2 linked regions of the Adhaeribacter arboris genome follow. The protein of the gene in region 2 interacts with the protein of the main gene of each other region in a pairwise test. Links are inferred from orthologs where the notes say so. Each region holds a gene or a part of one and is shown on either strand. Other genes may lie near its edges.

What was found.
Region 1: the proteins of AHMF7605_RS06060 (region 2) and ureG interact in binary tests that used the Escherichia coli proteins (3 or more experiments, as listed by UniProt). The link is inferred for Adhaeribacter arboris from one-to-one orthologs.

What each region holds. Positions count from the first base shown.
Region 1 is NZ_PYFT01000001.1:3,387,443-3,390,580, forward strand. The notes cover bases 72-2,876. They hold ureG (urease accessory protein UreG), read right to left. Parts: upstream 1,891-2,876; coding sequence 1,252-1,890; downstream 72-1,251. Other genes in these bases: AHMF7605_RS14195 (urease accessory protein UreH domain-containing protein), read right to left, coding at 72-435; AHMF7605_RS14200 (urease accessory protein UreD), read right to left, coding at 446-1,255; AHMF7605_RS14210 (urease accessory protein UreF), read right to left, coding at 1,951-2,643; ureE (urease accessory protein UreE), read right to left, coding at 2,651-2,876. Also shown: more of AHMF7605_RS14195, read right to left, coding at 1-71; more of ureE, read right to left, coding at 2,877-3,138. UniProt on the Escherichia coli protein: Involved in the maturation of [NiFe] hydrogenases. Required for nickel insertion into the metal center of the hydrogenase. Exhibits a low intrinsic GTPase activity, which is essential for nickel insertion.
Region 2 is NZ_PYFT01000001.1:1,445,535-1,448,759, reverse strand. The notes cover bases 328-3,219. They hold AHMF7605_RS06060 (FKBP-type peptidyl-prolyl cis-trans isomerase), read right to left. Parts: upstream 2,084-3,219; coding sequence 1,571-2,083; downstream 328-1,570. Other genes in these bases: AHMF7605_RS06055 (AAA domain-containing protein), read right to left, coding at 2,156-3,219; AHMF7605_RS06065 (GIY-YIG nuclease family protein), read left to right, coding at 1,203-1,487; AHMF7605_RS06070 (acyl carrier protein phosphodiesterase), read left to right, coding at 328-799. Also shown: AHMF7605_RS06075 (pyridoxamine 5'-phosphate oxidase family protein), read right to left, coding at 1-44; more of AHMF7605_RS06070, read left to right, coding at 218-327; more of AHMF7605_RS06055, read right to left, coding at 3,220-3,225. UniProt on the Escherichia coli protein: Folding helper with both chaperone and peptidyl-prolyl cis-trans isomerase (PPIase) activities. Chaperone activity prevents aggregation of unfolded or partially folded proteins and promotes their correct folding.

The sequences.
Region 1 (3,138 bases), 1.9 Mb from region 2 along the record:
CCAGGGAGTTACTTTCTTTCTATCCTGCGGATATACAATTTCGCCGGAACAGTGTTCGTACACGTAAACTGAACCATCGTCGTACGCATCAAAATGTTTATGGGGTCGGTTAAGATAAGCTTGTCGAACTCCCCAAAGAGTATAAATAATGCCGAAAGTTAATAAACCCCAACCTGCTAACCCACCTCGTACTTGCTCCAGCCAGCTCAGTTTAGAAAGAGACCAACCCAATCCAATACCTACTAAACCTAACAGAATGGAACTGCCTACGTGTCCTAGTCCACAAACTATTGTACAAAAAATAGTTTTAGGTACCGACCAGTTTCTAGCCTTTGATAAGGCAATAAATGGTACATAATGGTCAGGACCAGTAATGGTATGAATAAAGCTGATAGCAACGGCCGTAACCAGCAATAGTTGAAAATCTGCATTCATAAACTAGAATTTAATAAAAATTCACGGGTTCCGCCTTGCTAATCACTGGTGTTTGCAGTAAAGAACTTATTTCTTGTAGTCCCTGAAAAAGCTGTTCGCCGCTTGTTCCTAGTAATCTTATCAGTAAACCATGTGCAGCTATTTGCGACACTCCTCCTGTTAAATTAATTTTATCAGCTAAGTAATCGTGAATACTATCTATTAAGGATGATTCTAGTGCGGATTTTGGCAGGTAGATGAGGGTACCTTGATGCGTGAATTGTTCCCATTGCCCAAGCGTTTGCAAAGGATTTTTAGCCGGAGTAAGAAGCAATTGGTCTTTAAAGATAATTCGGCCATTCCGGTAAACTTCGGTAAGATTATGTAAAAAAGTGAACTTAAATATTTCACCGGATAATTTTCGACCGCAGGTGATTATTTCGCCCCAAATAAGACTAGCTCCTTCAGCCATATAAATTCGGTTTAAACTTCGGAAAACTGAATTTTCATGGGGAACTATAGGATGCGGAATGAAATGTAAAAAACTATCAGCGGCCAAGTTTATTACCATTGTTTGAGTAGCCCCTTTTTCCATCCGAAACAACCGTTGATAGGATTGGGTTTGCAAATGAAGCCAACAATTTTCGTTAAGATTAATTTCCAGTTGGTAATTATCTCCATCTAAAACACCAGGCGAGGAACTCCGAATCATTAAATAAAGAGTTGGGTCTTTTTTATCTTCTCCTACCGGAGCCAATTTAAAAGGCTGTGTACAATAAGCTTGCTGCAAATAACTTTTCCTGAGGCGTTGCGCAACAGTAATTTTCAGTTCACTAATCATTCCGCCTTAGTTGTAGGAGCCAAATCCTCAAGCAATGCGTATTTTTTTATCCAAGCGATAACTTTGTCCAGACCATATAAATTCATCAGGTTGGTAAAAATAAAAGGCAGTCCAGGCCGCATACGCGAGGCATCCCGTTCCATTACTTCCAAGCTGGCTCCTACATAAGGCGCTAAATCTATTTTATTAATGAGTAACAAATCTGAACGAGTGATACCTGGCCCACCTTTGCGCGGAATTTTATCTCCTTCGGCTACGTCAATCACGAAAATGGTAACATCAGCTAACTCCGGACTAAACGTTGCTGATAAGTTGTCCCCGCCGCTTTCAATAAAGATAAGGTCTAAATCCGGAAATCGGCTGGCTAATTCATCTACCGCTTCCAGGTTCATGCTGGCATCTTCGCGAATTGCGGTGTGCGGGCAACCACCGGTTTCTACTCCAATAATTCTTTCTGCTGGTAACAGGCTATTTTTGGTTAAAAATTCAGCATCTTCTTTTGTATAAATATCATTGGTAATGACACCCACACTGTACGTTCCAGCAAACTGACGCGACAAACGTTCAATCAAAGCTGTCTTACCTGACCCTACCGGACCAGCCACTCCTATTTTTACATATTTGCGTTCCTTCATATTATTCTTCTATTTTCTACTTTGATAATACTCCATTTACAACCTAAAACTTAAAAATTTTTAAGACATGTAGAGCCGGGAGTAAAGTCTTTCGTGCTGCATACTCCGGATATCAAAACCTACCGTGCACACGCCAACTAAGGAACGGTCTAAAACCAAATTCTGCGCTACTAAATTTTTAATTATGTTGTGCAAACCAAAAAGTATCTCCTGACCTTCCATTTGTCCCAACGGAATAAGCTTAACGCAATTAGTAACTAAACCAGCGGCCGCATTATAATAAAATGCCGTTAAAGCCTCCGGAAGAGTTATGGATAAAGCTTTGGCGTATAAACCAAACATCAGACTATAATGTCCAAGCGCCCGGTTTTGAGCAATTGCCTCTTCGTAGGCCGTAGCCATTTCACAATAGGTTAATCGTTGAAATATTTTGAGTAGCCGGATACCTAATTTCTGACTAGCCTGCCGGATTTCCCGGGGACCTTTTATTGCAGTACATTCGTCATCTAAAGAAAGAAGCTCGGTAAAATTATTGGCAACTGCAGCTAGATAAGCTAAATGCACAAAAGCAGCATCGTTGTAAAATATATTTTGCATAAGCATATTCTGGACAAACTCGGTAGCTGTTTTCGCATCCCGTACCAACTCCAACTGGACGTAGGTCTCCAGCCCATACGAATGACTATAACCACCAATAGGCAGCATGGGGTCGGCTAGTTGCAATAAAGCGAGCAAATTGCTTACTTCCGTCACGTTATTTTTAAGATTTAATCGTCAGGTTCAGAATCTTAGTAAACAAAGTTTGGCTGCTCGTGGATTCTGAAGTGTGCGCGTGTGGTTGTACGTTGGCTTTGAGCATATTTAAAAGTTTACGTTTCTGAATTTGCGGTTCGTAACCGGTAGTTGCTAATAAACGAAACAAGGGCGCTTCGTAAGGCACTAATACTTGGTTATCTTGAATAAACAAGGGCAAGTGCTTATTACCGATTTCGTAACAAATGGTGCCCATTTGCAGCAAATTCATGGGAGTTACCACAATTGCCTCACAAGGTAAAATAGAAACTACTATGGCTGTATCCGAATCTTGCCACAAAATATCGCCGTCTTGTAATCGCTGCCCTTCTTGCCACAACTTTACGGCTACTTCCCGACCAGCTTCTGTTTCTTTGCGCAAGATTCGTTTGGTAATTTCAAACCATTCCAGGTACAAGTACTCGGGTTGTTTACCAGCCAATGGAGTTTCCGCCG
Region 2 (3,225 bases):
AAATCTATCAGTTTCTCCAGATCCTGGTTAGGGGTATTTTCCATAGTTTTAATCGTTTAATTTTTCGTTAATTCCAGTACGAATGCGTAATTGAAAAGTTCTTTTCGCCGAATCAGTCATAGCCGGACTAATTGTTTATACGGGATAATATAATTTCTGTAGATTTAACCAAAAAGCCGGTATTTGGTTTTAGCTTGTAGGAATAAATAAAAGCATTTTGAATTTTTTAGCGCATACTTTTTTATCCGGCTCCGACGAAGAGTTGCTGGTGGGTAATTTTATCGCGGATTCTGTAAAAGGCCGACAAAAAGAGATATATCCCGATGGAGTTCGGCGGGGCATAGAATTACACCGGCTTATTGATACCTTCACCGATGCCCACCCCATGGTACACCAAAGCAAAGAGCGGCTCCGGCCCGAACAGGGCAAATTTGCCGGCGTGGTCACGGATATGTTTTACGACCATTTTCTAGCGGCGAATTTTGAACAGTATGCCTCAATGACTTTGCTTGATTACTCCTTGTACGTGTACCAAACCGTGCAAAATTACTCTTACTTATTACCCGAACGGGTTCATTATTTTTTGCCTTACATGATTAAACAAAATTGGCTTTACCGGTATGCTCAAGTCGCGGGTATTCAGGCCTCTCTAAACGGCATGAGCCGCCGTAGTTCCTTCCGTTCCAATATGAGTACCGCCACCCAGGCCCTAGAAGAAAATTATTTCATTTATCAACAAGATTTCCAGCAATTTTTTCCTGAGTTGCAGAATTATGTTAAACAGGTTTTAATCGGTTAATTATTTCTAGTTTTTATAAAAACCATACTTTTTAACTTAACTGAGCCTCCAAGAAAATAAACTTACTCATATTCCGAAACTTCTTCTCAAAGGGAGGGCTTTAATACTCTAATACTCCGGAACTATCGCGAGCGTCCTCGCTCGTGAGAAGTATCGTTCGGCCTCTAGCCGGTGGTATGCAAGCGTATTTACTTTACATCCAAGTTCATCGATTCGCCCGGCCAGAGGCCTACCAGATGGTTAGAGTAAAAAGCGAAATGATAAAAGCTACCAGTTCTCCGGTGAATTTACAAGTACCAGCATATAATATGGATATCGTTTTAAGATTTATTGAGATTAAAAGATATCATTCATAGATATTATCCTTAATTACAAAAGAAAATATTTTACACTTAATTACCAGATGAAAGTAATATACAAAATCACATATCCAAATGGTAAAATATACATCGGAAAGGATGTGACAGATACTTTAAACTATTTTGGAAGTGCAAATAGTAAATTAATTGAAAAAGATTTTACCAGAGAGCAAAGACAAAATTTTATTATCAAAAAAGAAATATTATGGGAGTCTGAAACTGCTTCAATTAAAGAGGTTAATCAAGCAGAAGTTAAGTTTATAAAATTTTATCAATCTAACCATCCAAATATTGGCTATAACCAATGGCCAAAATTTAAATTATTATAAATAAAATTAATTTTCCTTAAGATAAATAAATCATAAAAAAAGCGGGAAATATTTCCCGCTTTTCAATTTTAAATAGAACAAAATTAATGATGATGCCCGTGCTCGCCGTGAACGTGGCCGTGGGCTAATTCTTCTTTGGTAGCTTCGCGTACGCTCACTACTTTCCCGTCGAAGTGCATGGTTCGGCCGGCTAAAGGATGATTAAAATCCATCTGTACTTCCTGGTCGTTTACGTCAACCACCTGGCCTTGCATTTGGTTGCCTTCGCTGTCGGCCATGGGTATAAAGTTGCCGGGTTCCAGCATGCCATCCGGAATAGCCCCATCTACTTCAAAAACATTCTTCGGAATACTAACCAACGCATTTTCGTCGTAATCGCCGTAACCTTCTTCCGATTCTAAAGAGAACGAAAAAGTAGCGCCTTCTTCCAATCCGTTTAAGTGTTCCTCAAATTTGTCTGGTAAACCACTTGCCCCGTACAGAAAAACCATTGGATTATCGGAACCAGCGGTTTCTACGTGGCTTTTTTCCCCGTTTTCATCTAATACGCTTAGATCATACGTCAGCGACACCACGGAATTATTGCTAATTTTCATAAAGACTTTTAATTTTTATTTGGCAAAGTTAAGGATATATCTACGTTCCCGTAATTTATTTTCGGTATACGGCTATTCTAAGATATTGGTCAACTCCCAGGCACTTTTATATGCCCCGATACTTTCGGTGTAAGTTAAAAATTCGGTGTAAAACGGATGCCGGGTGAGGGTAGCACTGTCGCCAATAATCACCAACTTTTTACGGGCCCGGGTCATGGCTACGTTCATCCGGCGAATATCCGATAAAAAGCCAATTTCTCCGGCACTGTTGCTGCGCACCAGGCTGATATAAATAATATCGCGCTCCTGGCCCTGAAAAGAATCAACGGTTCCGACGCTTAATAAGCGACGGTTCTGCAAATCAGTTAGCTGAACGTTGTGTTCTAGTTCGTCTTTTAAATAATTAATTTGCGCCCGGTACGGCGAAATAATGCCAATTTTTAAAGGGTTTTCCTCTATTTGGCCGGCATCGTAATCTTTTAGCAAGTTTTGAAGGTGCTGCAACACTAAATCTGCTTCTTCGGGATTCGCCACACTGGAGCTTTCGGAAAAGGCTCTTTCGTTGTAACCGCAGCCCGCCGTATCTATAAATTCTAACGCCAAATTGCCGGCAAAAATCTCGTGAAAAGCTTCTAAATCCGCGGCTGCTACGCTATCGTGCGCCTCTAATTCGCCGCCGTAAAATTGGTGGTTCGAGAAGTTCATGATGTGTTCGTGCATCCGGTATTGGGTTTTCAGCATTACGGCAACCCGCGACTGACGTTCCATACATTTCTCGAACAAAGTAGTACTCAATCCTTTCTTTTCCGCATCAATGGATTTAATCGTGGGTGGCAACTGGCAATGGTCGCCGGCTAAAATCACCCGGTTGGCCCGCGTAATCGGAATCCAACAGGCGGGTTCCAGAGCTTGCGCCGCTTCGTCAATAAAAACTGTATCGTAAGTTAAATGCCGGATTACCCGGTTGGCCGAGCCCACCAAAGTACACGTAATTACCTGCACCCGGTCGAGTAAGTCGTCAATAATATACCGTTCCAGGTTTTCGGCTTCGGCGAGCAGGCGGCGGCTTTCTTCTTTCATTAAACGGCGCTGTTCGCGCTCTTCCCAGCCAAATTTGCGTTTAAACTGGAAGGCCATAGCCT